3 regions of the Kocuria sp. LHG3120 genome follow, and region 2 is predicted to be linked to each of the others. Evidence: riboswitches for the same ligand, from Rfam matches in the RefSeq annotation. Region 2 holds a riboswitch; each other region holds the start of a gene.
The links. A riboswitch is a leader RNA that binds a small molecule or an ion and turns the genes downstream of it on or off. The one in region 2 is predicted to bind S-adenosylmethionine.

Region 1 (10,150 bases), on a different contig from region 2:
ATTCCCCGCTCCCACCTGGGAGGATCCACCGGCCCGCCCGAAGCCCCGGCTTCCGGCGGGCCGGTCCGCGTCCGGGAGGAACGCGTCGATTGGCTAACGGGAACAGACAGGCGGCTGACCGTCGGCTAGGGTGAGGCGCAGAAGCAACCTCAGGGTATTCCAGGGATACTCGCCGGTTGCGTACAATAAAAGTCCCTCCCGGGACGGATAAGGAGCCATCATGGGAATCATCAGCTGGATCATCCTCGGCCTCATCGCCGGCGCCCTCGCCAAGCTCATCATGCCGGGCAGCCAGGGTGGCGGCATCATCGTCACGATCGTCCTCGGCATCGTGGGGGCCCTCCTCGGAGGCTTCCTCGGCTCGCTGATCGGCATCGGGGACCTGGAGTCCGCGTTCGACATCGGCACCATCATCACCGCCGTCGTGGGAGCCCTCATCGTGCTCTTCATCTGGGGCGCGGTCTCCGGCCGCAAGGGTCGCGCCACGCGCTGACCCCACCCCCGTCGGTCGCCGAGGCCCCGTCCACCGCTCCCGGTGGACGGGGCCTCGGCCCGTTCCGGGCCGTCCGCAGGCACCCCCTGCGGGCACCGCACCGAGGAGTGGCGCTGGGGGATACTGGGGCCATGACGCCCCCCGCCACCTCGCCCCGCACCCGCCCGACACCCGAGCTGCGCGCCCTGGCCGCCGCCGGCCCCCGCCGGATCAGCGTCCTCGGCTCGACGGGCTCGATCGGCACCCAGGCGCTCGACGTCGTGCGGGCCGCCCGCGAGCTCGAGGGCGCGGACCCGTTCACCGTGGTCGCCCTCGCCGCCGGAGCACGGCACCTCGAGCTCCTCGCCGAGCAGGCCCTCGAGACCCGCGCCGCGCTCGTGGCGACCAGCGGCACCGCCCAGGACGCCGCCCGGCTGGCCGGCCTCATCGCGGACGGGGCCGCGTCCGCCGGGGCCGGGGGATACCGCCCGGACGTCGTGCACGGGCCCGACGCCGCGTCCGCGGCCGCCGCCCACCCCGACGCCGACCTCGTGCTCAACGGGATCACCGGCTCCATCGGCCTCGCCCCCACGCTGGCGGCGCTGCGGGCCGGGCACCGGCTCGCCCTGGCGAACAAGGAGTCCCTGATCGCCGGCGGCGCCCTCGTCAAGGCCGCCGCCGCGGCCACCGGGGACCCGGACGCCCTGATCCCCGTGGACTCCGAGCACTCCGCGCTGGCGCAGGCGCTGCGCGGCGGCACCGCCGGGGAGGTGGACCGGCTCGTGCTGACGGCCTCCGGCGGGCCCTTCCGCGGCCGGTCCCGGGCGGAGCTCGAGACGGTCACGCCCCGGGACGCGCTGCGCCACCCGACGTGGGACATGGGCCTGATGGTGACGACCAACTCGGCGACCATGGTGAACAAGGCCCTCGAGGTGCTCGAGGCCCACCTGCTCTTCGACGTCCCCCTCGAGCGCATCGACGTGGTGGTCCACCCCCAGTCGGTCGTGCACTCCATGGTCCAGTTCGTGGACGGCTCCACCCTCGCCCAGGCCTCGCCCCCGGACATGCGCCTTCCCATCGCCCTCGGCCTGGCCTGGCCGCACCGGGTGCCCGGGGCCGCCCTGCCGTGCGACTGGACGCGCGCCACGGAGTGGACCTTCGAGCCCCTCGACCCGGTGGCGTTCCCCGCCGTCGAGCTCCTCAAGGCGGCGGGGGAGCGGGGCGGGACCTTCCCCGCCGTGTTCAACGCGGCCAACGAGGAGGCGGTGCACGCCTTCCACGACGGCCGGATCCGGTTCCCCGCCATCGTGGACACCGTCGAGGCGGTGCTGGGCGAGCACGACGACGACGGCCCGCTGGAGCTCGAGGCCGTGCTGGCGGCCGAGCGCTGGGCCCGCCGGCGGGCCCGCGAGGTCCTCGCCCGCTGACCGGGCCGGGCCCGGCCCCGCCGCACGTGCTAGTCTGTCAGGCGGATGACGAGTCCCAGCGTGCAGCCCTGGCTTGCTGGGCGGCAACCCTCTCCCGTAGTGGGGTGCCCCAGGTGAACCATCCGGCACCGGCCGACGACGGCCGGCGGCAAGTACGGTCCGACCGCGCACGCGCCCTCCGGCGCGCCCTCGACCGTGGCCGCCGGACCCGTTGGCCCCGGTGGAGACCTCCGACACCCCGGACCCACGGAAAGGCACCACATGCGATCGCAGCGCCTCCCCTTCCTCGCCCTGGCCACGACCCTCGGCCTCGCCCTCACCGCCTGCGGCGGCTCCGCCGGGGAGTCCTCCGGCGAGGGCGTGCTCGCCGACGACAAGGTCACCATCGGCGTGGTGGGCACCGACCCGACCCACGACGCCCTCCAGAGGGTGGCCGAGGAGCAGGGCATCACCGTCGAGTACGTCGACTTCTCCGACTACAACCAGCCGAACCCCGCCACCGAGTCCGGTGACGTGGAGATGACCTGGTTCCAGCACGTCCCGTTCCTCGCCGACTACAACAACGCGGCCGGCGGCTCCATCACCCCGATCGGCTCGACCTCGATCTACCCGCTGGGCCTGTACTCCAACCAGTACGACTCCGTGGAGCAGTTCCAGGAGGGCGACGAGATCGCGGTGCCCAACGACGCCGTGAACCTCTCCCGGGCCCTGCTCGTGCTCGAGGCCGCAGGTCTCGTGGAGCTGACCAGCGACACCCTCATCCCCACCGAGCTCGACGTCGACACCGAGGCCTCCACGGTGCGCGTCACCCCGGTCTCCGCGGAGCAGACGGTGCTCTCGCTCGACTCGGTGGCCGGCTCGGTCATCAACAACGACTTCCTCTCGCGGGCCGACATCGACCCGCAGTCCGCGCTCGCCCAGGACGACCCCGAGTCCGAGGGCTCCCGCGCCTACGTCAACCTCTTCACCACCACGGAGGAGCTCGCCGACGACGAGACCCTCCGGCAGGTCGCGGACCTCTACCACGAGCAGGCCGTGCTCGACGCCGAGATGGAGGAGACCAAGGACACCGCCGTGCCGCTGCAGCTGGAGCCGGAGGAGCTCCAGGAGCTGACCGCGCGCTACCAGCAGGAGCTGAAGGACCAGGAGCAGTGAGCGCGGCGGTCCCCGCCGGGCCGCCCGCACCCGGGCGCCCGGACGAGGTGCTCGTCTCCTTCCGCAACGTCTCCAAGACCTTCCGCACCGGCTCGGGGCGGGCGGCGCGCGAGGTGCTCGCGGTCGACGACGTCACCCTCGACGTCCGCCGCGGCGAGATCTTCGGCGTGATCGGCTACTCCGGGGCGGGCAAGTCCACCCTCGTGCGCCTGATCAACGGGCTCGAGCCCGTGTCCTCGGGCTCCCTGACCGTGGAGGGCTTCGAGGTGGCCGGCCGGCGCGAGACCGAGCTGGCGCCCGTGCGGCAGGAGATCGGGATGATCTTCCAGCAGTTCAACCTCTTCACCTCCCGCACCGTCGCCGGCAATGTCGAGTACCCGCTCAAGCGGGCCGGCTGGCCGAAGGAGAAGCGCCGGGCGCGGGTGGCCGAGCTGCTCGAGTTCGTGGGCCTCGCCGCCCGCGCCGGCAACTACCCGGAGCAGCTCTCCGGGGGGCAGAAGCAGCGCGTGGGCATCGCCCGCGCGCTGGCGACCAGCCCGAAGCTGCTCCTGGCCGACGAGTCGACGAGCGCCCTCGACCCGGAGACCACGCAGGAGGTGCTGCAGGTGCTGCAGCGGGTCAACCGGGAGCTCGGGATCACGATCGTGATCATCACCCACGAGATGGACGTGGTCCGCGCGATCGCCGACCGCGTGGCCGTGATGCAGGACGGGAAGGTCGTGGAGCACGGCTCCACCGTGGACATCTTCGCCCGGCCCCGCACCGAGACCGCCCGCCGCTTCGTCTCCTCCGTCCTGCACTCGGTGCCCGACGCCCGTGAGGTCGAGCGGCTGCGCCGCGCCCACCGGGGGCGCCTGGTGATCGTGGACGTCGGCGACGGCGTGGACATCGGCGGGGTGCTCTCGGACGGCGCCGCCCGCGGGGTCCGCTTCACCATCGCCTACGGCGGGATCAGCGTGCTCCAGGAGCAGTCGTTCGGGTCCCTGACCTTCGAGCTGACCGGTGCGGACGCGGCCGTGCAGGCCGTGGTCGACGAGATGTCCCGCATCACGACCCTGAGAGAGGTGGCCGCGTGAACGACTGGTCCGTCCTGGGACCCGAGCTGCTGTCCGCGCTCGGGGAGACCCTCTACATGGTGGCGGTCACGCTGCTGCTCGCCGGCCTGCTCGGTCTGCTCGTGGGCGTCGGCCTCTACGTCACCCGCCGGGGCAACATCCTGGAGAACCGGGCGGTGCACGAGGGCCTCAACCTCGTGGTGAACTTCGTCCGGCCGATCCCGTTCATCATCCTGCTGGCCGCGCTGGGACCGGTGACCCAGGGGGTCGTCGGGACCCGGCTGGGGCCCAACGCCGCGATCTTCGCGATGACCATCGGGGCCATGTTCGCGGTGGCGCGCATCGTCGAGCAGAACCTCATGAGCGTGGACCCCGGGGTCGTGGAGGCGGCCCGCTCCATGGGCGTCTCCCGCGGCCGGATCATCACCACGGTGATCCTGCCCGAGGCGCTGGGCCCCCTGGTGCTCGGCTACACGTTCCTGGTCATCGGCATCACGGACATGTCGGCGATGGCCGGTGCCATCGGCGCCGGCGGCCTGGGCGACTTCGCCCTGCGCCTGGGCTACCAGCGGTTCAACGACGAGGTCACGTGGGCGGCGGTCGCCGTCATCGTGGTCCTGGTCCAGCTCGTGCAGGTGGTGGGCAACCGGCTGGCCCGCCGGATCCTGCGCCGCTGAGGCGCCCCGCCCCGCAGCCCTCCGACGGCCGGTGCGCCTCCCTCCCGGGAGGGCGCCGGCCGTCGTCGTGCCCTGTGGTGCGCCCGGTGCCCGACGTCCAGGATCGTGGTGCAGACTGGTCCTCGCCGTGCCGAGCGCACGGCCCCGACGTCCCCGGCGCCCGCCGGGGTCCCTCGACGATCCCGGGAGGTCCGACGGATGGGTGTCGTGCTGTTCCTCGTGGGCGTGCTGCTGGCCGCCGCGGCCATCGCGGTCTCCATCGCCCTCCACGAGATCGGCCACCTCGTGCCGGCCAAGCTCTTCGGCGTGCGCGTCACGCAGTACATGGTCGGCTTCGGGCGCACCGTGCTCTCCCGCCGGCGCGGCGAGACGGAGTACGGGCTCAAGGCGGTCCCGCTGGGCGGCTACATCTCCATGGTGGGGATGTACCCGCCGGCGCGCGCGGGCTCGACGGCCCGCGCCTCGAGCACCGGCGTGTTCCAGCAGATGGCGGCCGAGGCCCGCGGCGGCGCTGCGGACCAGCTCCTCCCCGGGGACGAGGACCGCGTGTTCTACCGGCTGCCCGTGTGGAAGCGGATCGTGATCATGCTCGGCGGCCCGGTGATGAACCTCCTGCTCGGGACCCTGTGCCTGGCCGTCCTGCTCTCCGGCTTCGGGACGGCGACGCCCACCACGACGGTCGCGTGGGTGTCCGAGTGCGTGGTGGCCGCGGAGCGCCAGGCCGCCGGGCAGACCGAGTGCCGGCCGGAGGACCCCCAGGCCCCCGCGAACGCCGCCGGGCTGCGCCCCGGGGACGTCGTCACGGCCGTCGACGGCGCCCCGGTCGGCTCCTGGGACGAGCTCACCGCCCGGATCCGGGACCGGGCCGGCGAACGGATCCCGGTGGTGGTCGAGCGGGACGGCCGGACCGTGTCCGCGGCGCTGACCCCCATCCTCTCCTCGCGCCCCGTGCTGGACGACTCCGGCGCCGCCGTGACCGGCGAGGACGGCGCCCCCCGCTACGAGGAGGTCGGGTTCATCGGCATCAGCCCCACGAGCGAGCCCGTCCGGCAGCCGCTGACCGCGGTGCCCGGGGCGGTGCTGGACGGGCTGCAGCAGATCGCCGGGGTGGTCCTGCACCTGCCGCAGCGGATCTACGAGGTGGGGGAGGCGGCGTTCTCCGACGCGCCCCGGGACCCGGACGGGCCGATCTCCGTGGTGGGGGTCGGCCGGATCTCGGGGGAGATCGCCGCGCACGAGGAGATCGCGCTGCGGGACAAGGCCGCCTCCCTCGTGGGCCTGGTCGGCTCCGTCAACCTGGCCCTGTTCGTCTTCAACCTGCTGCCGCTGCTGCCGCTCGACGGCGGGCACGTCGCCGGGGCGCTGTGGGAGGCGCTGCGCCGGGGGAGCGCCCGGCTGCTCGGCCGCCGCGACCCTGGCCCCTTCGACCCCGCCCGGCTGCTGCCGGTGACCTACGCGGTGGCCGTGCTGATGATCGGGATGTCCGTGCTGCTGATCTACGCAGACATCGTCAAACCGGTCCGGCTGTTCTGAGCCCGGGCCGGCCGGCGCGCCCCCGGGGCCGGCGGGCGTTCGGCGTGGGAGGAATCGCACCCCGGCACCGGGGGCCGCCCCGGAGCATGGGGCACAATGGGAACCGGTGACGGGCCCGGCCAGCGGGTCCCGGCGCCACCGCTCCAGCTCCTGCCCTCGATTCCTCGGAGGAACTCCTTGACCCCGGTCAGCCTCGGCATGCCCGCCGCGCCCCAGCCCGTCCTCTCCCCGCGCCGGAAGACCCGGCAGATCCGGGTCGGGTCCGTGGGCGTCGGCTCCGACTCGCCGGTGAGCGTGCAGTCCATGACGACCACCCCCACCACGGACATCAACGCCACCCTGCAGCAGATCGCGGAGCTCAACGCCACCGGGTGCGACATCGTCCGGGTGGCGTGCCCGTCCCAGGACGACGCCGACGCCCTGCCGATCATCGCCATGAAGTCCCCGATCCCGGTGATCGCCGACATCCACTTCCAGCCGAAGTACGTCTACGCGGCCATCGAGGCCGGGTGCGCGGCCGTGCGCGTCAACCCGGGCAACATCCGCAAGTTCGACGACCAGGTCGGCCAGATCGCCCGCGAGGCCAAGGCCGCCGGGGTGTCCATCCGGATCGGCGTGAACGCCGGCTCCCTCGACCAGCGGATCATGGACAGGTACGGCAAGGCCACGCCCGAGGCGCTCGTCGAGTCCGCCGTGTGGGAGGCGTCCCTGTTCGAGGAGCACGACTTCCACGACTTCAAGATCTCCGTCAAGCACAACGACCCCGTCACCATGGTCCGGGCCTACCAGCTGCTCGCCGAGCGCGGCGACTGGCCCCTGCACCTCGGCGTGACCGAGGCGGGCCCCGCCTTCCAGGGCACCATCAAGTCCGCCACGGCCTTCGGCGCCCTGCTGTCCCAGGGCATCGGGGACACCATCCGGGTCTCCCTCTCGGCGCCGCCGGTCGAGGAGGTCAAGGTCGGCAACCAGATCCTGCAGTCCCTGGGCCTGCGCCCGCGCAAGCTCGAGATCGTCTCCTGCCCCTCCTGCGGCCGCGCGCAGGTCGACGTCTACACGCTCGCGGACGAGGTGACGGCGGGCCTCGAGGGGCTCACCGTCCCGCTGCGGGTGGCCGTGATGGGCTGCGTCGTCAACGGCCCCGGCGAGGCCCGCGAGGCCGACCTCGGCGTGGCCTCCGGCAACGGCAAGGGCCAGATCTTCGTCAAGGGCGAGGTCGTGAAGACCGTCCCCGAGGACCTCATCGTGGAGACGCTGATCGAGGAGGCCAACCGCATCGCCGCCGAGATGGAGACGGACGAGAACGGGGAGACCACGGCGGGCAGCCCCGTCGTGAGCGTCAGCTGACGGGCCGGTGACGGGCGGGTGAGGACGCAGCGGAGGACGGCGCCGCGGCTGGTGCCGGCGGGGGAGGTCGATCCGGCCCAGCTGGACCGGCTGCTCGAGGCGGACCCCGTCGCCCACGCCTTCGTGGCCGCCCACGTCGAGTCGTACCGCGGGAGCAGAGGCTCGCGGATCCCGCCCGTGGTCGGCACCGCCGGGCCGGACGGTGAGCTGACCGGCGCGTGCTGGGTGGGCACGAACGTGGTGCCCGTGTCCCTGGACGGCCCGGGCCTGGACCTCGTCGGAGGGCACCTGCGGCGGGGCGGGTCCCGGCACGCCTCGCTGTTCGGGCCCGCCGAGCTGGTCCTCGGGCTGTGGTCCCGGGTGGAGCGCTCGTGGCCCCGGCCCTTCGACCTGCGCCCCGTCCAGCCCCTGCTGGCCATCGACCGGGACCCCGCGCCCGCCCCGCACCCCGGCGTGCGCGTGGCACGCCCCGAGGACCTGCCCGCCGTGCTCCCGGCGAGCGCCGCCATGTTCGAGGAGGAGGTCGGGTACTCCCCGTACACGGGCGGCGACCGCGGGTACCGGGACCGGGTCTCCGCGCTCGTCGAGGCGGGGCGCTGCCTCGTGCTGACCGACGAGGGGGGCCGCGTGGTGTTCAAGGCCGACCTCGGCTCGGTGGCCCGCGGCGTGGCGCAGGTGCAGGGCGTGTGGGTGGACCCGGCGCACCGCGGCCGGGGGCTGGCAGCGCCCTGCATGGCGGCGGCCGTGCGCCTCGCCCGCCGGCGCACCCCGGTGGTCAGCCTCTACGTCAACGACTACAACGTCCGGGCCCTCGCCACCTACCGGCGGGTCGGCTTCGAGCGGGTCGGGACCTTCGCCACCGTCCTGCTCTGAGCGCCCGGGGCCGCCGATCCCGGTGCGGCCGGCCCGGGCGGGGGGTGTAGATTTGACCGGAATCAGCGGCGCCGTCGGCGCCGCCCACCCTCTCGACGCCCGGGCCCGGCCGCACCACGCCGCGCTCCCCGGGAGAAACGGAGCCCTCGTGGCGCTGCGACTCTCCTCCCTGTTCCTGCGAACCCTCCGCGAAGACCCGGTCGACGCCGAGGTGGACAGCCACAAGCTGCTCGTCCGCGCCGGCTACATCCGCCGGGCCGCCCCGGGCATCTACACCTGGCTGCCGATGGGCCTGCGGGTGCTCGGGAAGGTCGAGCAGGTGGTGCGCGAGGAGATGGATGCGATCGGCGCCCAGGAGGTGCACTTCCCGGCGCTGCTGCCGCGCGAGCCCTACGAGGTCACGAACCGCTGGACGGAGTACGGGGAGAACCTCTTCCGCCTGAAGGACCGCAAGGACGCCGACTACCTGCTCGCGCCCACGCACGAGGAGATGTTCACGCTGCTCGTCAAGGACCTGTACTCCTCCTACAAGGACCTCCCCGTCACCCTCTACCAGATCCAGGCGAAGTACCGGGACGAGGCCCGCCCCCGCGCCGGTCTCCTGCGCGGGCGCGAGTTCGTCATGAAGGACTCCTACTCCTTCGACGTCGACGACGCCGGTCTCGACGAGTCCTACGCCAGGCACCGCGAGGCCTACGTCCGGATCTTCGAGCGCCTCGGCCTGCCCGTGGTCGCCGTCTCGGCCCAGTCCGGGGCCATGGGCGGCTCCCGCTCCGAGGAGTTCCTGCACCCCACGGTCATCGGCGAGGACACGTTCGTGCGCTCGCCCGGTGGCTACGCGGCCAACGTCGAGGCGGTGACCACCGTGGTGCCCGCGGAGACCGATCCCGCCGGGGCCCCCGAGGCACGGGTGCTCGAGACCCCGGACAGCCCCACGATCGACACGCTCGTGCAGCGCTCGAACGAGCTGCACCCGCGCGCCGAGGGACCCTGGACCGCCGGCGACACCCTCAAGAACGTGGTGCTCGCCGTCGTCCTGCCCGACGGCGCCAGGCGGCTCGTGGCGGTCGGCCTGCCCGGCGACCGCGCCGTGGACCTCAAGCGCATCGAGGCCGGCATCGGCGCCGCCCTGGACGTCTCCGGCGAGGTGCTGGTGGAGCAGGCCGGCGACGAGGACCTGCGCGCCTGCCCGCTGCTGGTCAAGGGCTACATCGGGCCGGGGCTGTCCCCGGACCAGGCCGTGCTCGGCGAGAAGTCCTCGACCGGCATCCCCTTCTTCGTGGACCCGCGCGTGGTCCGCGGCACCCGGTGGGTGACCGGGGCGAACGTGGCCGGCCAGCACGTCTACGACCTCACGGCCGGGCGCGACTTCGCCTGGGACGGCGTCCTGGAGTGCGCCGAGGTGCGGGCCGGCGATCCCGCGCCGGACGGCTCCGGTCCGCTCGAGGCGGCCCGCGGCATCGAGATGGGGCACATCTTCCAGCTGGGCCGCAAGTACGCGGAGGCGCTGGGGCTGAAGGTGCTCGACCGCAACGGCAAGCTCGTCACCGTGACCATGGGCTCCTACGGGATCGGGGTCACCCGGGCGGTGGCCGCCCTCGCCGAGGCCTACCA
Region 2 (10,150 bases):
AAGCTGCGCGCCGTGCCGTGGCGGGACCGGGTGGAGGTCGCCGAGACGGACCTCAACGACCTCGACGGGATGACCGCCGCGTGCCAGGACGTGCACACCCTCTACTACCTGGTGCACTCCATGGGCGGTTCCCGGGAGTTCGAGGAGGAGGAGGCCGAGATGGCCCGGACCGTGGCCCGGGCCGCGGAGCGGGCCGGGGTGCGGCGCATCGTCTACCTCTCGGGGCTGCACCCCCAGGGCGTGGAGCTGTCCCAGCACATGCGCTCCCGGGTCCGGGTGGGCGAGATCCTGCTCGCGAGCTCGGTCCCGGCGGTGGTCTTCCAGGCCGGCGTGGTCATCGGCTCCGGCTCGGCGTCCTTCGAGATGATCCGCCACCTCGGCGACACCCTCCCGATCATGCCGGCGCCGTCCTGGGTGACCAACAGCATCGAGCCCATCGCCGTCCGTGACGTGCTGTACTACCTGATCCACGCCATGGACCTGTCGGAGGGCCTCAACCGCACCTTCGACATCGGCTCCCGCGACGTCATGACCTACGCGGACGCCATGCGCCGCTACGCCCGGGTGGCCGGGCTGCGCCGGCGGGTGGTCTTCCACTTCCCCCTCCCCGCGCCCCGGCTGTCCGGGTTCTGGGTGGGCATGGTCACGCCGATCCCCCTGGGCCTGGCCGTGCCGCTCGTGCAGTCGCTGCAGCACGACGCCGTGTCGGGCGAGCACGACATCGACGACCACATCCCGCCGCCCCCCGAGGGGCTGGCCGGCTACCGCCGCGCCGTGGCGCTCGCGCTGAAGAAGATCGAGGACAACTCCGTGGAGACCACGTGGGACGTCCACTACAGCTCCTCCGAGGCGGCCGCGGACCCGCTGCCCTCGGACCCGGACTGGGCAGGGCGCACCGTGTTCGTGGACGAGCGCAGCCGCACGGGCCCGGCGCGGCCCGAGCAGGTGTGGCGGGTCGTCGAGTCCATCGGCGGGCGCAACGGCTGGTACTCGCTGCCCCTGGCGTGGCAGGTCCGCGGCGTCATGGACAAGCTCGTGGGCGGGGCCGGCCTGAACCGCGGCCGCCGCGACGCCACGGACCTGCAGGTGGGCGAGTACGTGGACTGGTGGCGCGTCGAGGCCATGGAGGAGGGGCACAAGCTGCTCCTGCACGCCGAGATGCGCGCCCCCGGCCGGGCGTGGCTCGAGCTGTCCGTGGGGCCCGAGGGCGAGGGCAGCCGGTACACGCAGCGGGCCATCTTCTTCCCCCGGGGCCTGCCGGGCCGGCTCTACTGGTGGGGCGTGTGGCCCTTCCACGGCTTCATCTTCCCGTCCATGGCCCGCAACATCCTCGCCACCGCCGCCGCGCTGGACGACCCAGCCCCCGGCGCCCCGGGACAGTCGGACCAGGCAGACCAGGCCGACGAGGCCGCGGCGCGGATCAGTCCTGCCGGGGAGACCCCGGCCCGCGGCTGAGCCCCTCGGGGCCCGCCACGGGCCGGGGACCGGGGCGGCCCCACTCGCTCCAGGAGCCGTCGTAGACCGTCACGTCCTCGCGGCCGGCGAGGTGGGCGCCGAGCGCCAGGACGCACGCCGTGAGGCCCGAGCCGCAGCTGGTGACGATCCGCCGCCCCTCGGGCGCGGCCGCCGCGATCCGCTCCCGCAGCTGCGGCAGCGGCAGCAGCCGCCCCTGCCCGTCCTGCAGGTCGGTGTAGGGCAGGCTGACCGCCCCCGGCATGTGCCCCGGGCGCAGGCCCGGCCGCGGCTCGGGCTCGGTGCCCGCGAACCGGCCGGCGGAGCGGGCGTCCAGGACGGTGGCGTCCGGGTCGGCCAGGGCGCGGGCGACGTCCTCCGCCCCGACGAAGCCGCCCTGACGGGGCACGAGCTCCACGTCGCCGGGCTCGGCCGGCGGCGCGGCGTGCGCCCCCGTGGGCCGGCCCTCCGCGGCCCACGCCGGGAGGCCGCCGTCGAGGACGGCGACCCGGTCGAAGCCCGCGGTCCGGAGCAGCCACCAGACGCGGGCGGACGCGAAGACGCCCTTGGCGTCGTAGGCCAACACCGTGCTCGAGTGCGAGATGCCGAGCGCCCGGGCCGCCGCGCTCAGCTGCTCCGCCGGGGGCGCCGTGTGCGGCAGGTCCGAGGACGGGTCCGAGAAGGCCCCGTCCAGGTCCAGGAGCACCGCCCCGGGGAGGGCCTCGTCGGTCCGGTTGAGCGTGGAGCTCGCGTCCACGAGCACCAGCCGGGGGTCCTGGAGGTGCTCGGCCAGCCAGTGGGTGCTCACCACGGGCCCGGGGAGCTCGAGCGATGCGCTGATGTCGTCGTTCCGGGTGCCGGTGCTCATGCGTCCAAGGCTAGTTCCGCCGGGGCAGTACCGTCCCGGCAGCCGCACGGGGCGGGGCCGCGGGCGGGGCCCCGGTAGCCTGGGCAGGTGGCCGAATCGCTCCGACAACGTGTCCTCGGCGGCGTCCGCGGCCTGGCGCCCGGTTACTTCGCCCTCGTCATGGCCAGCGGCATCCTCTCGGTGGGCCTGCAGATGCAGGGCTTCGCCGCGCTGTCCACGGCCCTGCTCGCGGTGTGCGCGGGCAGCTGGGCGGCGCTGTGCCTGCTCACCGTCTGGCGGTTCGCCGTCTTCCGGCGAGAGTTCGTCGTGGAGTTCCTCGACCCTCGCCGCGCGTTCGGCTTCTTCACCTTCGTGGCCGGCACGAACGTGCTGGCGTCCCGGCTCGCGACGACGGGCTGGCACGGGGCCACGGCCGCGCTCCTAGGACTCGCCGGGGCGGTGTGGCTGGGCCTCGGCTACGTGGTCCCGTGGAGCGCGGTGCTCTCCCGGCGCACCCGCCCCGTGGTCAGCACCGCCAACGGGACCTGGTTCATCTGGGTGGTGGCCAGCCAGTCCGTGGCCGTGGCCGCCGCGGCCCTGGACCCGGTGGTGGGCAGCGACGCCTGGCGGCACGTGCTCTCCGTCGTCGCGGTCGCCGGCTGGTCCGTGGGGCTGTTCCTCTACGCCGCGGCGGGCGTGCTCGTGACGCTGCGCATGATGCTCTATCCGCTGCGGCCGGTCGACCTGACCCCGCCGTACTGGGTGGCGATGGGCGCGTGCGCCATCACCGTGCTGGCGGCATCCCGGATCGTGGAGATGTCCGACACCCCGATGGTCGCCGTGGTCCGCGGGCTCGTGGCGGGTCTGGGCCTGGTCTTCTGGGCGTTCGCCACCTGGTTGATCCCGGCCCTGGTGGCGGCCGGGTGGTGGCGCCACCGCGTGCACCGGGTGCCGCTGCGCTACGAGTCCTCGCTGTGGAGTGTGGTCTTCCCGCTGGGGATGTACGCCGTGGCCAGCATCTATCTGGGTCGCGCGGACGACCTGCCGATCGTGGGTCTGGTCGGGGCCGTCTGGCTGTGGGTGGCCCTGAGCGCCTGGGCGATGGTGTTCACTGCCATGCTCGTGCACCTGGTCCGCCGGCTGCTCCTCGGCCGGGAGGATCCGGCTCCGGCCTGGCCGGAGCCGGACGCATCCGTCAGGCCGGACCCAGGGGGCGGACCGGGCGCGGCCCGCTGACCCGGCGGAACCGGCGCCGCCGGCGGCGCCGGCGGCGCCGACGGCGCAGCCGACCGGGCGGAAAGGACCGGTCAGGCGGCGAGCGCGCGCTCGAGGTCCTCCAGCTGGTCCTCGACGTCCTCGATGCCCACCGAGAGCCGCACCAGGTCCACGGGCACGGCCAGCGCGGTGCCCTTCACGGAGGCGTGCGTCATCTCCGAGGGGTAGCAGATCAGGGACTCCACCCCGCCCAGGCTCACCGACAGCGAGTACAGCCGGGTGCCCTCCGCCACCGCCCGGGCCGCGGCCTCCCCGCCGGTCAGCCGGAAGGAGACCATGCCGCCGAACCCGCGCATCTGCGCGGCGGCGAGCGCGTGGCCGGGGTGCCCGGGCAGCCCGGGGTAGAGCACCTGCGCGACCTCGGGGCGCTCCAGGAGCCACTCGGCGATCCGCTGCGCGTTGTCCTGGTGGCGCTCCATCCGCAGGCTCAGGGTCTTGAGCCCGCGGGCGGCCAGGTAGCTGTCCTGGGGGCCCGCCACGGCGCCGGCGGCGAACTGCTGGAAGCCGACCGCCTCGGCGAGCGGGGCCCCGCGCCACTGGGCCGCGCCCACGACCACGGCGCCGCCGAGCACGTCCGAGTGCCCCCCGATGTACTTCGTGGTGGAGTGCACCACGGCGTGCGCGCCGAGCTCGAGGGGGGTCTGCAGGTACGGGGACGCGAAGGTGTTGTCGACGACGAGCAGCGCCCCGGCGTCCCGGGCCAGCTGCGCCCACGCCGCGACGTCGGCGATGCCGAGCAGCGGGTTGGACGGCGTCTCGAGCCACAGCACCTTCGTGGCGCCGGGGCGCACGGCCGCCCGGACGGCGTCGAGGTCCGTGATCTCCACGGGCGTGTGCCCGATGTCCCACGGGGCGAGGCCCCGGGTGATCAGCCGGTTGGTGCCGCCGTAGCCGTCGGCGCCGAGCACGATGTGGTCGCCCGGGCGCAGCACGGCGCGCAGCAGGGCGTCCTCTGCCGCGATCCCCGAGGCGAACGCGAACCCCCGCTCGCCGCGCTCCAGGGCCGCGAGCTGCTTTTCGAAGCCGCTGCGGGTGGGGTTGGAGCCGCGGCTGTACTCGTGCCCGGCGCGCAGCACGTTGATCCCGTCCTGGGCGAACGTGGAGGTCTGGTAGATCGGCGGGATGACCGCCCCGGTCAGCGGGTCGGGCTCCTGGCCGGCGTGGACGGCGGTGGTCGTGAAGCCCCGGTGGCGGGTGCGGGTCTCGGTGGGGGACGTCATGGCGGGGCTCACTTCCGGGTGGTCTGGACGGCGGTGACGACGGTGTCGAGGGCCTGGCCGAGGTCGGCCACGAGGTCCTGGGGGGACTCGAGGCCGATCGAGAGCCGGATCGTGGTCTCGGCGATCCCGCCGGCCCGGCGCTGCTCGGGGGTCAGGCGGCAGTGCGTCATGGCCGCCGGGTGGGCCACGAGGCTGCGGGTGTCCCCGATGTTGGCGACCAGCTTGAACAGCCGGAGCGCGTCGATGAACGGGCCCACGGCGCCGTCCGGGGCGGCGAGGTCGAAGGAGAACACGGAGCCGGTCCCGCGCGGGAAGTCCCGGGCCGCGATCCCGGCGCCGGGGTCCCCGGGCACGCCGGGGTGGTGGACGCGGGCGACGGCGGGGTGCCCGGCCAGGAACTCGGCCACCGCCAGCGCCGAGGCCGTGTGGCGGGCCACGCGCAGGTCGAGGGTCTCGGTGCCCTGCAGGATCTGGCTGGCGTTGAACGGGGAGAGCGTGGTGCCGAGGTCGTGCACGTACTTCGCCCGGACCAGGTGCAGGTAGGGGCTGGCGGCGGCGCACTTGTCGACGAGGCTGAGTCCGCCCCAGCGGGCGCGGGCCTGGGTGAACTGCGGCCACTTGTCCGGCCGGGCGGACCAGTCGAAGGTCCCGCCGTCCACGACCGCCCCGGCGAGCGCGTTGCCGTGCCCGCCCAGGAACTTGGTGGCCGAGTGCACCACGATGTCCGCGCCCTTCTCCAGCGGCCGGTACAGGGCCGGGGACGCGAGGGTGTTGTCGACGACGACAGGCACCCCGGCGGTCCGGGCGACGTCGGCGATCCCGGGCAGGTCCGGGAGGGTGGCCAGCGGGTTGCCGATGGACTCGAGCAGGAACGCGCGGGTGTCGGGGCGCACGGCCGCGGCCCACGCCCCCGGGGCGGTGGGGTCCACGAAGGAGACCTCGATGCCGTAGTCCGCGAAGGAGTCGGTGAGCAGGTCCACCGTGCCCCCGTAGAGCTTCTCGGAGGCCACGAGGTGCTTCCCGGCGCCCTGGCCGAGCAGGGCCAGCAGCGCCACGGCCACGGCGGACTGGCCCGAGCCGGTCGCCACGGCGCCCGCGCCGCCCTCGAGGTCGCTGATCCGCTGCTCGAGCACGGCCACCGTGGGGTTGCCGGTGCGCGTGTAGGTGAAGCCTGCCCGGGTCTGGGCGAACATCTGCCGGGCCGCCTCGTAGTCCGGGAACTCGAAGGCCGCGGTCTGGTAGATCGGCACCGTCAGGGTGCGCTGGACGACCTGGTCGTGGGTGCCGGCGTGGATCTGCCGGGTCGCGAGGTCGTGGTCGGTCACGGGGATGGACATGGCGCTGCTCCTGTGCCTTGCTCTTACCCGCACCGGTCATCCGCGCGGGCCCGGTGGGCACGCCGCGGAAGATGCAGGCCGCTTCCTCATCCGAACCACCCAATGAGCATGGGGTTGGTGCGTGACCAAGTCGGAGCTTGGCGGTCACGTCTCGTGAAGCTGGAACAACACTATGCGCAGAGGTAGTGGGTGTCCCTCCGCGTCGGAAGATGACGACCGTGACGGTTCGTGACGCCGGCCGTGCGCGCCGGGCCCGGCGCGGGGCCGGCGCGTCAGGCCCGGGTGTCGATGTCCTCGAAGATCAGGAACGTCTGGGTGTCCACCACGCCGGGCAGCTGCTGGACGTGCTCGAAGATCACCTGCCGCAGGTGCACGGTGTCCACGGCCCGCACGAGGAGCATGACGTCGAAGTTCCCGCCCACCAGGGCGATGTGGTGCACGGCGGGGATCGCCTGGAGCTGGGCGCACAGCTCCCGCCAGGTGTTCTGCTGGAGCTTGAGCGTCACGTACGCGGAGGCCTGCAGGCCCGCCCGGACCGGGTCGATCACGGTGCTGAAGCGCAGGATCACCCCCTCGTCCCGGAGCCGGTTGATCCGGGCGTAGGCGTGGGCGCGGGAGACGTGCACGGCCGCGGCGATCGCCGTCACGGACTGCCTCGCGTCCCGGGACAGCTCCGCGAGGATCTTCCGGTCGGTCTCGTCCAGCGGCACGGGGGTCGAGGGCACGGCGGGCTCCTTCGGGGCGGGTCGGGCGCGGGGCCCGGAACGTGTCGGACGAATGCGTGTGCTCCACGCCACACTAGAACATTTCGTCCACGCGCGGTGCACTGTCCGTCTCAGACTTCTGCATTTTCCCCGCTCTGTGGATACGAACCATGCCCGGTTCCCATACTGGGGAGACAGAGCCGCACCACCTTCCTGCCCTCCCCGGACCGCGGCCGCACCGGGGACCGACCGAGGGGACACCATGAGCCAGACCGTCGAGACCCCCGAGGACCCGATCCTCCGGGCCTCCCAGAGCTTCGGCATCACACCGGAGCAGTACATGCTCCCGGCCCGCGGCGAGATCCGCATGGTCGACCCGAGCGGGCGGCTGCTCGCCCCCGAGGAGCAGGGCACCGGCCCCGGCCACGAGTACCCGCTGCCGGCCCCGGACGTCCTGCTGGGCGCCTACGAGAAGCTGGTGGTCGGGCGGCGGGTCAACGACCAGAACTCCGCGCTGGTCCGCCAGGGCCGGATGGCCGTCTACCCGTCCAGCCACGGCCAGGAGGCCTGCCAGGTGGCGGCCGCCCTGTGCCTCGAGGAGGGCGACTGGCTGTTCCCCACCTACCGGGACACCGTGGCGGTCATGACCAAGGGCGTGGACCCGATGCAGGTCATGGCGATCTTCCGCGGCGAGTGGCACAGCGGCTACGACCCGCACGAGCACCACGTGGGCATCCAGTCGACCCCGCTCACCACCCAGCTGCTGCACGCGGTGGGCGTGGCCCACGCCGCCAAGCTGCGCGGCGAGGACACCGTGGTCCTGGCGATGTGCGGGGACGGCGCCACCAGCGAGGGCGACTTCCACGAGGCCCTGAACTTCGCGGCCGTGTTCAAGCTGCCGGTCGTGTTCTTCGTGCAGAACAACGGCTACGCGATCTCCGTGCCCCTGTCCCAGCAGTCCGCGGCCCCGAGCCTCGCCCACAAGGCGGTCGGCTACGGCATGGCCGGCGAGCGCGTGGACGGCAACGACCTCGTGGCGCTGCTCGCCACCCTGCGGCGCGCCGTGGACCTGGCCCGCTCCGAGTCCGAGCCCCTCCTCGTGGAGGCGCACACCTACCGCATGCAGGCGCACACCAACGCCGACGACGCCACCCGCTACCGGGACGACGCCGAGGTGCAGGAGTGGATCGCCAAGGACCCGGTGACCCGGATGCGCGCCTACCTCGGCGCCGAGGGCGTGCTCGACGACGCGGCGGAGCAGCGCATCGCCGCCGCCGCCGAGGACGTCGCCACGGCCCTGCGCGACGGCATGAACGCCGACGTGGAGATCGACCCGCTCGAGCTGTTCCGCCACGTCTACACCGAGCAGACCCCGCAGCTCGCCGAGCAGGAGCAGTTCCTGACCGCCGAGCTCGCCCGAGAGGAGACCGGACAGTGAGCACCCTGCATGCCCCCGCCCCGGCCGGCGAGGCCCCGGCGGTCAAGCCCGCCACTTTCGCCCAGGCGCTCAACACCGCCCTGGCCGACGCGCTGGCCGCCGACCCCGCCGTCGTCGTCTTCGGCGAGGACGTCGGCACCCTCGGCGGCGTCTTCCGCATCACCGACGGGCTGACGAAGCGCTTCGGCCGCACCCGGTGCTTCGACACCCCGCTGGCCGAGTCCGGGATCGCCGGCATGGCCGTGGGCATGGCGATGAACCGGATGCGCCCCGTCATCGAGATGCAGTTCGACGCCTTCGCCTACCCTGCCTTCGAGCAGGTCGCCTCGCACATCGCGAAGATGCACAACCGCACCCGCGGCGCCGTGCGCCTGCCGATCGTCATCCGGATCCCCTACGCCGGCGGCATCGGCGGCGTGGAGCACCACTGCGACTCCTCCGAGGCCTACTACGCCCACACCCCCGGGCTGAAGGTGTTCACCCCCGCCACGGTCGAGGACGCCTACCTCATGCTGCGCGAGGCGATCGACTCGGACGACCCCGTCGTGTTCTTCGAGCCCAAGAAGCTCTACTGGTCCAAGGCCCCCGTGGACCTGGCCGAACTGAGGGACCGCTACGAGAACGGGGCGCCCGAGCGCCGGGAGGGCCGCGCCGTCGTCGCCCGCGCCGGCGAGGACGCCACGCTGCTGGCCTACGGGCCGTCCGTGCCGACCGCCGTGGCGGCCGCCGCGGCCGCCGCCGCCGAGGGGCGCTCGCTCGAGGTCGTGGACCTGCGCAGCATCGTCCCGTTCGACGACGAGACGGTCGCCGCGTCGGTGCGGAAGACCGGGCGCGTGGTGGTCGTGGCCGAGGCGCCGGGCTTCGCGTCCGTGGCCGCCGAGATCGTGGCCCGCGTCCAGGAGCGCTGCTTCCACTCCCTGGCCGCGCCCGTGCGCCGCGTGACCGGGTTCGACATCCCGTACCCGGCGCCCAAGCTCGAGGAGCACTACCTGCCGAGCGTCGACCGCATCCTCGACGCCGTGGACGACCTGCAGTGGGAGGACTGACCATGACCGTGAAGACGTTCACCCTGCCGGATCTCGGCGAGGGACTGACCGAGGCCGAGCTCGTGAGCTGGCTCGTCCAGGTGGGCGACACCGTCGCCGTGGACCAGCCGATCGCCGAGGTGGAGACCGCCAAGTCCGCCGTGGAGGTGCCATGCCCCTTCGCCGGGACCGTGCACCAGCTGCACGGCGCCTCGGGGCAGACCCTCGACGTCGGCGCGCCGCTGATCTCCGTCGACACCGCGGACCGGGCCGGGACGCCCGCCCCGCAGGGCGGCGGCCCGAAGGGCGGGCAGTCCTACCGGGAGGAGGAGCGCGCCGGGGCGGACCCCGCGGCGGCCGCCGCGGCCTCTGCGGTCGCCGCGTCCGCCGACGACGACGCCGGGTCGGGCAGCGTGCTCATCGGCTACGGCACGCCCGCCGGCGGCACGGCCGGACGCCGGCGCCGGCCGAAGCGGGCCGGTGCCACCGGCCCGGCCGCCTCCGCCGCCCGGCCGGTCCCCGAGCCCGCCCGCGCGCGGGCCGCGGAGCAGGCCGCGGCCCGGGCGGCGCAGGCCGCGGGTGCCGCCCACGACGCGATGGCCTCGGCCCCGCGCCTGGCGCCCACGGTCGTCTCGCCGATCGTGCGCAAGCTCGCCAAGGACCGCGGGGTCGACATCTCCACCGTGCGCGGCTCGGGCCCCGGCGGGCTCATCCTGCGCCGGGACGTGGTGACCGCGGCGGCCGCCCCCGCCGCCACCGCCGCACCGGCCGCACGGGAGAGCACGGCCCCGACGTCGTCGGCCCCGGCGCCGTCCACCACCGCGGCGCCGTCCGCCGTGGACGCCCGCACGG
Region 3 (10,150 bases), on a different contig from region 2:
ATGGGCTGGACACCGTGGTCGGCGCGCGCGGCCACCGCTTCTCCGGCGGGGAGCAGCAGCGCCTGGCCATCGCCCGGACCGTGCTGCGCAACCCGCCCGTGCTGGTCCTCGACGAGGCCACCAGCGCGCTGGACAACACCACCGAGGCGCAGGTCCAGGAGGCCCTCGACCGGCTGGCCGCCGGCCGCACGACCCTGACCATCGCGCACCGGCTCTCCACGGTCGAGAACGCCGACCAGGTCGTGGTGCTCGAGGGCGGACGCATCGTCGAGCGGGGCGCGCCGCGGGAGCTGCGCGCGGCCGGCGGCCCGTTCGCCCGGCTGGCCGCCCGGACCGGCCCGGCCGGCGGCGCCGGCCCGCGCCCCGGCGCCGCCTCCTGACCCGCGGGTGCCGTGCTGGACGATCAGCGGCCGGCCGGCGGGCTGCGCCACCCGCTCGCGCGCCGTCCGGGCCGCCGCCACGAGGTGCTCCAGCGACGCCCTCGTCTCCTCGTAGCCGCGGGTCTTCAGGCCGCAGTCCGGGTTGACCCACAGGGTCCGCGCCGGGACGTGCTCGAGGGCCCGCTCGAGCAGCTGCTCGATCTCCTCCTGGGAGGGCACGCGCGGGGAGTGGATGTCCCACACGCCCGGCCCGATGCCCCGGGAGAAGCCGGCGGCCTCGAGGTCGGTCAGCACCTCCATCCGGGACCGGGCCGCCTCGATGCTCGTGACGTCGGCGTCCAGGCCGTCGATCGCCCCCACCACCTCGCCGAACTCCGAGTAGCACAGGTGGGTGTGGATCTGGGTCTCGTCCCGCACCCCCGAGGTGGCCAGGCGGAACGCGTCCACCGACCAGCCGAGGTAGGCGGGCTGGTCCGCGCGGCGCAGCGGCAGCAGCTCCCGCAGCGCCGGCTCGTCCACCTGGATGATCCCGATCCCGGCGGCCTCGAGGTCCGCGACCTCGTCCCGCAGCGCGAGCGCCACCTGGTTCGCCGTCTCGCCGAGCGGCTGGTCGTCGCGCACGAAGGACCACGCGAGGATCGTCACCGGGCCAGTCAGCATGCCCTTGACCGGCTTGTCGGTGAGGGACTGGGCGTGGCCGATCCACGGCACCGTGAACGCCTCGCCGCGCAGGCCCGGACCCTCCCGGCTGACGTCGCCCCACAGGATCGACGGGCGGGTGCAGCGGGAGCCGTAGGACTGGACCCAGCCGTGGACGGTGGTCGCGAAGCCGTCGAGGTGCTCGGCGAAGTACTGGACCATGTCGTTGCGCTCCGGCTCGCCGTGCACCAGCACGTCCAGGCCCAGCTCCTCCTGCAGCCGCACGACCCGCTCGATCTCCTCCCGCAGGAAGGCGTCGTACTGCGCGTCCGTCAGGGCGCCGGCGCGGTGCCGGGCGCGGGCGGCACGGACCTCGGCGGTCTGGGGGAAGGATCCGATCGTGGTGGTGGGCAGCGGGGGCAGGGGGCCGGAGGCCGTGAAGGCCCGGCCGTCCTGGGCGCTCCGGCGGACCTCCGCGGCAGACCGTCCGATGTCCGCGGCGGTCAGCGACCCGGCGCGCTCGCGCACGGCCGCGTCCCGGACCCCTGCGGCGTCCTGCCGGGTGCGGCGGGCCTCGGCGGCCTCGGCCAGCTCCGGCGCGACCGCCTCTGTCCCGGCGGCGAGACCGCGGGCCAGGGTGACGATCTCGCCGACCTTCTGGTCGGCGAAGGCGAGCCAGCTCCGCAGCTGCGGGTCCAGCCGGGTCTCCTCGGCCACGTCGTGCGGGACGTGGAACAGGGACGTGGAGGAGGCCACGGACACCTGGGCGCCCCCGCGGGCCAGCTCCGCGAGCTGGTCGAGCCGGCCGGCCAGGTCGGCCCGCCACACGTTGTGCCCGTCCACGGCGCCGGCCACGAGCACGGCGGAGTCCTCGCCCCGGAAGAGCTCCAGCTCCTCGGCGGTGGGGGCGGCGCCCTTGACGAGGTCGAGGTGCAGGGCCTCCACCCCGGAGCAGGCCAGCGGGTGCAGCAGCGGCCCGGGGGAGCCGTAGGACGTGGTGACGAACAGCTGCGGGCGCCCGGTCACGGCGGTCAGGCCCGTGTAGGCGTCCCACACGGACGAGGCGAGCTGCTCGCCGGGGACGTCCTGGTCCGCCACGAGGGCCGGCTCCTCCAGCTGCACCCAGTCCGCGCCGGCGGCGGCGAGCTCCTGGATCAGCCGCGCGTACACGGGCAGCAGCTCGGGGAGCCGCTGCAGCGGGTCGAAGCCCGCGGGGGCGTCGTCGTCGGCCTTGGCGAGGAGGAGGAAGGACACCGGGCCCACGAGGACCGGGCGGACGGTGAAGCCGTGTGCGGCGGCGCGGCGGACGTCGGCCACGAGCCGGTCGGCGGTGGCGCGGAGCGGGGTCTCCGGGCCGATCTCGGGCACGAGGTAGTGGTAGTTGGTGTCGAACCACTTGGTCAGCTCGAGGGGAGCGCGCCCGGCGTCGCCGCGGGCCAGCACGAAGCTCGCGTCGAGGCCGAGCCGGCCCTCGGCGTCGGCGAGATCGGCGAAGCGGGCCGGCACCGCCCCGAGGGCCACGGTGGTGTCCAGGACCTGGTCGTAGAGGGGGAACGCCGCGGGCAGGGACGAGTCCCGGGCGCCGAGGCCCAGCTCCACGAGCCGGCGGTGGGTCGCCAGCTGCAGGTCGGCGGCCGCAGACTCGAGCTCCTCGCGGGTCGAGCGCCCGGCCCAGTAGGCCTCCAGGGCCTTCTTCAGCTCGCGGCGGCGGCCGATCCGGGGGTAGCCGGTGATGGTGGCGGCGGGGAACGGGACAGTGGTCATGGTGGTCTCCTGAAGGGGTGTCGAGGGGTCGTGCGGAACGGTGGGTGGGCGCGTGCTCAGGCGGGGAGCAGAAGGTCCTCGAGCGCGACGGGCACGTGCGGGACGCGCGGGAGGTCCACGTGCTCCAGCAGGTCGAGCGCGGCCCCGTGCTCGTTGAAGGTGTAGAGGTGCAGCCCGGGGGCGCCGGCGTCCAGGGCGGCGCGGGCCAGCCGCGCCGCGAAGGCCACGCCGGCGCGGTGCCGCTCGGCAGGACCGGGCGCGTCCTCCAGCGCGGCGGCCAGGCCCGGGTGGGGCGCCAGGCCCGCCAGCCGGCACAGCGTCCGGAGCCGCCGCGGGTCGGTGACCGGCATGATCCCCGGGACGATCGGGATCGTCACCCCGGCCGCCCGCGCCGCCGCGACCAGGCGCTCGTAGCGCTGCGGGCGGAAGTAGACCTGCGTGATCGCGAAGTCCGCCCCGGAGCGCTGCTTGGCCAGCAGCACCTCGACGTCGTGCCGGAAGGACGGCGACTCCGGGTGCCGGGTCGGGTAGGCGGCCACGCCCACGGCGAGCCGGCCGGCCGCCAGGGCCGCGGTGTGGCGCTGCTCGACCTCGCGCACGAGCTCCACGAGCTCGCCGGCGTGCCGCAGCTCGCCCGGCTCGGCCCCCGGGTCGAGGTCGCCGCGCAGGGCCAGGACGCCCCGGACGCCGCGGCGGACCAGTGCGGCCACGGTCTGCTCCAGCTCGGCCCGAGTGCTGCCGACGCACGTCAGGTGGGCCAGGGGCCGCAGGCTCGTGCGCGCCAGGAGGTGGTCGAGCAGGGCGAGCGAGCTGTCCCGGCGCTGCTCGTCCCCGCTGTACGTCACCGAGACGTGGTCGGGACGGGTGGGCTCGAGCTCCTCGATGGTCCGCAGCAGCGTGTCGGCGCTCGCCGCGCTGCGCGGCGGATAGAGCTCGTAGGACAGGGACGGCGGCGCCGGCCGGGCGGTCGGGCGTGGTGTCACGTTCTTCCTCCAAGGGTCACCCCGAGGGAGGGCAGCAGCCGTCCCGGAGTGGACCCGGGAGGCTGCGACAGCTCCATCGGTCCTGGCGGGAGCACCGTTCCGCGCACCCCGTGGCGGGGGCGCGGATGGTTGCTGCGGCGTCGACGAGCCAGGTCTCTCGGCCGCTCTGGATAGATGCAGGACCCATTCCAGCGGCTGCCCCGCCGCGCTGCCAAGTGCGGGCGCCCAGAAGACGCCGGTGCGCCGACTGTGACGACCGCGGCGTCACAGGACGCAACACCGACGCGCGACGACGCACCGGCGACGACGCACCGGCGGCGAGGCCCATGAGGAGCGCAGGTCCGGGGCCGTCACGATCCGGTCTCGGGTCTTGCCGGGCCGGGGCGGGCGGCCTAGTCTTTGACAACCAACAGGTTGATCAAGGAATCAGTTGACAAACACCGTGGATCCCGGCGACGACGAGCTCGACAGGGCCTTCCTGGCCCTGGCCGACCCGGTCCGCCGCCGCATCGTCGCCCGGCTCAGCCGCGGACCGGCCACGGTCACCGAACTGGCGGAACCCTTCGCGATCTCCCTCCAGGCGGTCTCGAAGCACATCCAGGTCCTCGAGCAGGCGCAGCTCGTCACGCGCACCCGTGACGCCCAGCGCCGGCCCGTCCACCTGGACCCCGCACGGCTCGAGGCGCTCACCGCGTGGATCGACCGGTACCGGCTGGTCCGGGAGGAGCAGTTCCGCCGCCTCGACGCCGTGCTCGACACCCGAGCCGCGGACCGCGGCCAGCACACCCAGGACTGAACCATGGGACACGCACTGCACCTGACCGTCCCCGACGGCCTGCCCTTCATCGACTTCGAGCGCGAGTTCGACCACCCCGTGGCCGACGTCTTCCGCGCCCACGCCGACCCCGAGCTGTTCCGGCAGTGGATCGGGCCGCGCGGGCTGCGGACCCGGATCGACGGCTTCGAGTTCCGCCCCGGCGGCGCCTACCGGTTCGTCCAGCGCGGCGAGGACAGCACCGAGGAGTACGCCTTCCGCGGCGTCTTCCACACGGTGCGCGAGAACGAGCTCGTGGTCCAGACCTTCGAGTACGAGGACTGGCCCGACGCCGTGGACCTGGAGTACCTGCATTTCGAGGACCTGGGCGACGGCCGGTGCCGGCTGCGCGGGCACACCGTCCACGCGTCCCAGGAGGCCCGCGACGGGATGGTCGGATCCGGCATGGAGAAGGGCGTGGCCGAGGGCTACGAGCGGCTCGAGGAGCTGCTGGGCGGGCGGACCGCGCAGGGCGGGGTCTGACCGTGGACTGGACGCTCGAGGTGGTGCTGGTGCCGGTGCGCGACGTCGACCGGGCCGTGGAGTTCTACCGGGACCAGGTCGGCTTCCACCTCGACCACCACACCACCACCGAGCAGATGGACATCGCCCAGCTGACCCCGCCCGGGTCCGGCTGCTCGATCGTGGTGGGCAACCTCCCCGCCCACCGGGAGATGGCCCCCGGATCCCTGCGCGGGCTCCAGCTGGTGGTCGCGGACGCCCGGGCGGCCCGCGAGGAGCTGCTGTCCCGGGGCGTGGAGGTGAGCGGGATCACGGTGCTCGACGAGCGGGACGGCGGCACCGTCTTCGGCTTCAGCGACCCCGACGGCAACTCGTGGGCGGTCCAGGAGCTGCGGGTCCGCGCCGAGCGCCCGCTGATCCCGCCGGAGCACCGCCTCTGACACCGTCACCGGCGCCGGCGACGGCCGCGCACCGCGGCATGTCCTGTGCCCGTGGCCCCGGCGGAGCCGCGGCTCCGCCGGATCAGTCCTGCGGGGCGTGCTCGGCCCGGCGGCCGAGCACCTTCGAGGCCAGGGCGATGAGCGCCACCAGCCCGGCCGTGAGCAGGAGCTGGCCCCGCACGGCGCCGTCGAGCAGCCCGAGCAGGACGATCCCGGCGAGGAGCGCCAGCGCCAGGTACGACAGCCACGGGAAGGCCCACATCCGCAGGGGCAGCTCGGTGCCGTCCCGGTCCGCGCGGCGGCGCAGGACGATCTGCGAGACCAGCGCGAGCCCCCAGACGACCAGGCAGGTCGCGCCCACGGTGTTGAGCATCCACAGCAGCACGGTCTCGGGCCACAGGTAGTTCAGCACCACGGCGGCGAAGCCGAAGAGCACGGAGACGACCACCGCGCTCCGGGGGACCCCGCGGTCGGAGACGTCGGCGAAGGCCCGCGGCGCCGAGCCGCGGCGGGCCAGCGACCAGAGCATCCGGGACGCGCCGTAGATGTTCGCGTTGAGGGCCGAGAGCAGCGCCAGGATGATGACCACGGCCATCAGCACGTCCGCGCCGGGCACCCCGGCGGTCTCCAGCACGGCCACGAACGGGCTGACCGAGAGCTGCTCGTCGTTCCACGGCAGCACCAGGACCATGACGGTCACGGCGCCCACGTAGAAGACGAGGATCCGGACCAGGATGGTGCGCACGGCGCGGGCCACGTTGCGCTGCGGGTCCTCGGTCTCCGCGGCGGCGATGGTCACGAGCTCCGTGCCGCCGAACGCGAAGACCACCACGAGCAGCGCGGCGGCCACCCCGGTCGGGCCGTGGGGCAGGAAGCCGCCGTGGGCGGTGAGGTTCGCGAGCCCCGGGGAGGGCTCCTCGGTCAGGCCCAGGAGCACGGCGATCCCGACCGCGAGGAAGGCCAGCACCGCGAGCACCTTCATCAGCGCGAACCAGAACTCGGTCTCCCCGAGCGTGCGCACCCGCACCAGGTTGATCGCCGTGAACACCACCATGAACAGCAGCGCCAGCACCCACTGCTCGGCCACCGGCCACAGCTCCGCGAGCAGCTGGGCCGCGGCCGTGGCCTCCGCCGCGACCACCACCACGATCTGCGCCCACCACAGCCAGCCGAGGGTGCGTCCCACGGTGCGGCCCATGGCCTTCTCGGCGTAGGTGGAGAACGCGCCGGGGGACGGATCCGCGGCGGCCATCTCGCCCAGCGCCCGCATCACGAGCACGAGCAGCACGCACGCCACCAGGAAGGACAGCAGCACCGCCGGCCCGGCGGTGCGGATCGCGGCGCCCGTGCCGATGAACAGGCCGGTGCCGATCGCGCTGCCCAGGGCCATCATCACGAGGTGCCGGGCCTTGAGGTGGGTGCCCGGGGCGGCCGCGGGCGCGGAGGACGGGGACCCGCCCGGGGTCCACGTGGAAGGGGAACTCATGAGCATCGAGGGTATCGGACCGCGGTGGCCGCCGAACGGGGCGGCGGATGCCGGTCCCGGGTCACGGCCCGCTAGACTTGCACGGTACGAGCCCCTGGGTCTCCTCCTGCCGGCGTCGCGCCGTCCCGGTCGCGCGGGTGGGAGCGGGCCGACGCAGGGGCGTTGTCGTGCCCGGCCGGTGCGCGCCTCCGCCGGGGCCCGCGGGAGAAGTCCCGTTCCATCCAGGCAGGAGAGTCGTTCAATGCCAGCAATCGTGATCGTCGGCGCCCAGTGGGGCGACGAGGGCAAGGGCAAGGCCACCGACCTGCTGGGAGGCCGCGTGGACTACGTGGTCAAGCCCAACGGCGGCAACAACGCGGGGCACACCGTGGTGGTGGGCGGCGACAAGTTCGAGCTCAAGCTCCTGCCGGCGGGCATCCTGAGCCCCAACGCCGTCCCCGTGATCGGCAACGGCGTCGTCGTCAATCCCCAGGCCCTCTTCGAGGAGATCGACGGCCTCGAGGCGCGCGGGGCGGACACCTCCCGGCTGCGCGTCTCCGCGAACGCCCACCTGGTGGCCCCGTACCACCAGACGATGGACCAGGTCTCGGAGCGCTTCCTCGGCAAGCGGGCGATCGGCACCACGGGCCGCGGCATCGGGCCCGCCTACATGGACAAGGTCGGCCGGCTCGGCATCCGCGTCCAGGACGTCCTGGACGAGTCGATCCTGCGGCAGAAGATCGAGGGCGCGCTGCGGCAGAAGAACGAGCTGCTCGTGAAGCTCTACAACCGCCGGGACATCGACGTCGAGGAGGTCGTGCAGTACTTCCTGGGCTACGCCGACCGGCTCGCCCCGATGATCGTGGACTCGACCTACCTGCTCAACCAGGCCCTCGACGAGGACAAGGTGGTGCTCATGGAGGGCGGCCAGGCGACCTTCCTCGACGTCGACCACGGCACCTACCCGTTCGTGACGTCCTCCAACCCCACCGCGGGCGGCGCGTCCGTGGGCTCGGGCATCGGGCCGACCCGCATCACCCGGGCGATCGGCATCATCAAGGCCTACACCACCCGCGTGGGCGCCGGGCCGTTCCCCACCGAGCTCTTCGACGAGATGGGCGAGCAGCTGCGCACCACCGGCGGCGAGTTCGGCGTCAACACGGGCCGTCCCCGCCGCACCGGCTGGTACGACGCCGTGATGGCCCGCCACGCCTCCCGGATCAACGGCTTCACCGACTACTTCCTCACCAAGCTCGACGTCCTCACCGGCATCGAGCAGATCCCGGTGTGCGTGGCCTACGACGTCGACGGCGTCCGGCACGACGAGATGCCGATGACCCAGACCGAGTTCCACCACGCGAAGCCAATCTTCGAGCACTTCGCCGGGTGGGAGGAGAACATCACCGGCTGCCGCACCCTGGAGGACCTGCCGGCGAACGCCCGGGCCTACGTCGAGGCGCTCGAGTCGATGAGCGGCACCCGGATGTCCGCGATCGGCGTGGGCCCGGACCGCGACGACACCATCGTGGTGCGCGACCTCATCAACTGATCCCTCCTCTCCTCCGCGCGGTTGCACGCGTCGGCGACCTCGAGCGCCCCGGTCGCCGGCACGTGCGACCTCGCGGGCAGGCAGGGAAACGCTCAGACGAGGACCAGGACCACCCAGATGCCGAGGGCGCCGAGGGCGAGCATCGCGGCCGAGGTCGCCAGCACGGCGCCGACCTCCGGCTCCGTGCCCTCCTCGACGATGCCGCGGGCGCTGCGGACGTAGCGGGGGCGCTGCGTGACGTAGATCGCCGCCGCCGTGAGGACCGCCAGGCCGAACAGCACCAGCACGAACGGCCCGTGGTGCGGCAGCCAGCGCAGGAAGATCGCCGAGACCACCACGAAGGACATCAGGGTCCGGCCCCAGGCCATCGTGGTGCGCTCCGGCTGCAGCCCGGGGTCCCCGTGCGGCGGCCGAGGGGGGTCCGGGGGCCCCGGAGGGCGGCGGAGCTGCGGGCGGGGCATCTCAGCCCTGCAGGACGACGACGACGAGCACTCCCGCCGCGATCGCCCCGCCCACCGCGAGCACCGGTGCGATCAGGGGCAGCGGCAGCGGGGCCTGGCGCCGCATGCTCCGCTCCACCCCGATCCAGCGGAACGTGGCGCCCGCGCTGAGGAGCATGCTCAGCACCAGCAGCACGATCGCGAGGAACTTCCGCACGCCGTCGTCGAACAGGTCCGCGGTGAACGCCTCGATGGCGATCCCGCCGGCCAGGAACGCGAGCGCGGTCCGGATCCAGGCGAGGAACGTGCGCTCGTTGGCCAGCGTGAACCGGGGGTCGGGGGCGGTCCCGCCGCCGAGCACGCGCTCGGACAGCCGGCGTCGCCCCGGGGTCTCGGACTGCTCGCCCATCGCCTGCCCTTCGCTCGCGCGGTCGTGTCGGCCCCATCCTGCCACGGGCCGTGCCGCGAACTGTTCCACGGGCGGGGGCACAGGCCGGTCGCGGATGCACCGGTCGCGGATACAGTGGGAGCTTCAGCCGCGACCCGCCGAGGAGGACACCCGTGAAGATCGCCGTCGGACAGTTCGCACCCACCGCCGACACGGCCGAGAACCTGCGGACCATGCGCCGGCTCACCGAGCAGGCCGCGGCCGGCGGGGCGCAGCTGGTGGTGTTCCCGGAGGAGGCCATGTTCTCCGAGCGGCTCCTCGGGGAGGACTTCGAGGAGCTGGTCCTGCGCGGCTGGTCCGGGTTCGTCCAGCAGCTGTCCTTCCTGGCCGCGCAGACCGGCGTCGCCGTGATCGCGGGCGGCTACGAGGGCTCCGCCGACGGGCGCCCCTACAACACGCTCGTGGCCGTGGACGCGCAGGGCGCGATCCTCGGCACGTACCGCAAGCTCCACCTCTACGACGCCTTCAGCCACCGGGAGTCCGACCGGATCCGCCCGGGCGACAAGGGCGTCACGGTGGTGCGGATCGGGGAGCTCGCGGTCGGCATGATCACCTGCTACGACCTGCGCTTCCCCGAGATCTGCCGCGCCGTGGTCGACGCCGGGGCGGAGCTGCTCACCGTGCCCGCGGCCTGGTTCGCCGGCGAGCACAAGGTGGACCACTGGCAGGCGCTGCTCAAGGCCCGCGCGATCGAGAACACCGTCTGGGTCGCGGCCGCGGACACCTGCTCCGAGCACACGGTGGGCCGCTCCGCGGTGCTCGACCC

Region 1: it holds a riboswitch for S-adenosylmethionine, as region 2 does, so the genes downstream of both, ACP7CD_RS08910 (MetQ/NlpA family ABC transporter substrate-binding protein) here and ACP7CD_RS14000 (O-acetylhomoserine aminocarboxypropyltransferase/cysteine synthase family protein) in region 2, are expected to answer to the same signal.
Region 3: it holds a riboswitch for S-adenosylmethionine, as region 2 does, so the genes downstream of both, ACP7CD_RS10455 (methylenetetrahydrofolate reductase) here and ACP7CD_RS14000 (O-acetylhomoserine aminocarboxypropyltransferase/cysteine synthase family protein) in region 2, are expected to answer to the same signal.

Annotation. Positions count from the first base shown of each region.
Region 1 is NZ_JAFCWG010000003.1:441,779-451,928, forward strand. Features, by position in the region: gene ACP7CD_RS08900 (GlsB/YeaQ/YmgE family stress response membrane protein) at 221-493, shown strand; gene dxr (1-deoxy-D-xylulose-5-phosphate reductoisomerase) at 625-1,899, shown strand; SAM riboswitch class IV at 1,944-2,060, shown strand; gene ACP7CD_RS08910 (MetQ/NlpA family ABC transporter substrate-binding protein) at 2,161-3,054, shown strand; gene ACP7CD_RS08915 (methionine ABC transporter ATP-binding protein) at 3,051-4,130, shown strand; gene ACP7CD_RS08920 (methionine ABC transporter permease) at 4,187-4,786, shown strand; gene ACP7CD_RS08925 (M50 family metallopeptidase) at 4,985-6,319, shown strand; gene ispG (flavodoxin-dependent (E)-4-hydroxy-3-methylbut-2-enyl-diphosphate synthase) at 6,497-7,663, shown strand; gene ACP7CD_RS08935 (DUF4081 domain-containing GNAT family N-acetyltransferase) at 7,682-8,536, shown strand; gene ACP7CD_RS08940 (proline--tRNA ligase) at 8,685-10,150, shown strand, end outside.
Region 2 is NZ_JAFCWG010000007.1:22,198-32,347, forward strand. Features, by position in the region: gene ACP7CD_RS13980 (SDR family oxidoreductase) at 1-1,455, shown strand, start outside; gene ACP7CD_RS13985 (sulfurtransferase) at 1,421-2,320, opposite strand; gene ACP7CD_RS13990 (tellurite resistance/C4-dicarboxylate transporter family protein) at 2,408-3,535, shown strand; gene ACP7CD_RS13995 (cystathionine gamma-synthase) at 3,607-4,794, opposite strand; gene ACP7CD_RS14000 (O-acetylhomoserine aminocarboxypropyltransferase/cysteine synthase family protein) at 4,803-6,131, opposite strand; SAM riboswitch class IV at 6,169-6,290, opposite strand; gene ACP7CD_RS14005 (Lrp/AsnC family transcriptional regulator) at 6,404-6,856, opposite strand; gene ACP7CD_RS14010 (thiamine pyrophosphate-dependent enzyme) at 7,098-8,273, shown strand; gene ACP7CD_RS14015 (alpha-ketoacid dehydrogenase subunit beta) at 8,270-9,319, shown strand; gene ACP7CD_RS14020 (dihydrolipoamide acetyltransferase family protein) at 9,322-10,150, shown strand, end outside.
Region 3 is NZ_JAFCWG010000004.1:298,294-308,443, reverse strand. Features, by position in the region: gene ACP7CD_RS10465 (ABC transporter ATP-binding protein) at 1-380, shown strand, start outside; partial or broken gene metE (5-methyltetrahydropteroyltriglutamate--homocysteine S-methyltransferase) at 417-2,783, opposite strand; gene ACP7CD_RS10455 (methylenetetrahydrofolate reductase) at 2,840-3,766, opposite strand; SAM riboswitch class I at 3,837-3,943, opposite strand; gene ACP7CD_RS10450 (ArsR/SmtB family transcription factor) at 4,209-4,562, shown strand; gene ACP7CD_RS10445 (SRPBCC family protein) at 4,566-5,063, shown strand; gene ACP7CD_RS10440 (VOC family protein) at 5,066-5,482, shown strand; gene ACP7CD_RS10435 (amino acid permease) at 5,565-6,974, opposite strand; gene ACP7CD_RS10430 (adenylosuccinate synthase) at 7,210-8,496, shown strand; gene ACP7CD_RS10425 (DUF202 domain-containing protein) at 8,589-8,957, opposite strand; gene ACP7CD_RS10420 (YidH family protein) at 8,959-9,345, opposite strand; gene ACP7CD_RS10415 (carbon-nitrogen hydrolase family protein) at 9,498-10,150, shown strand, end outside.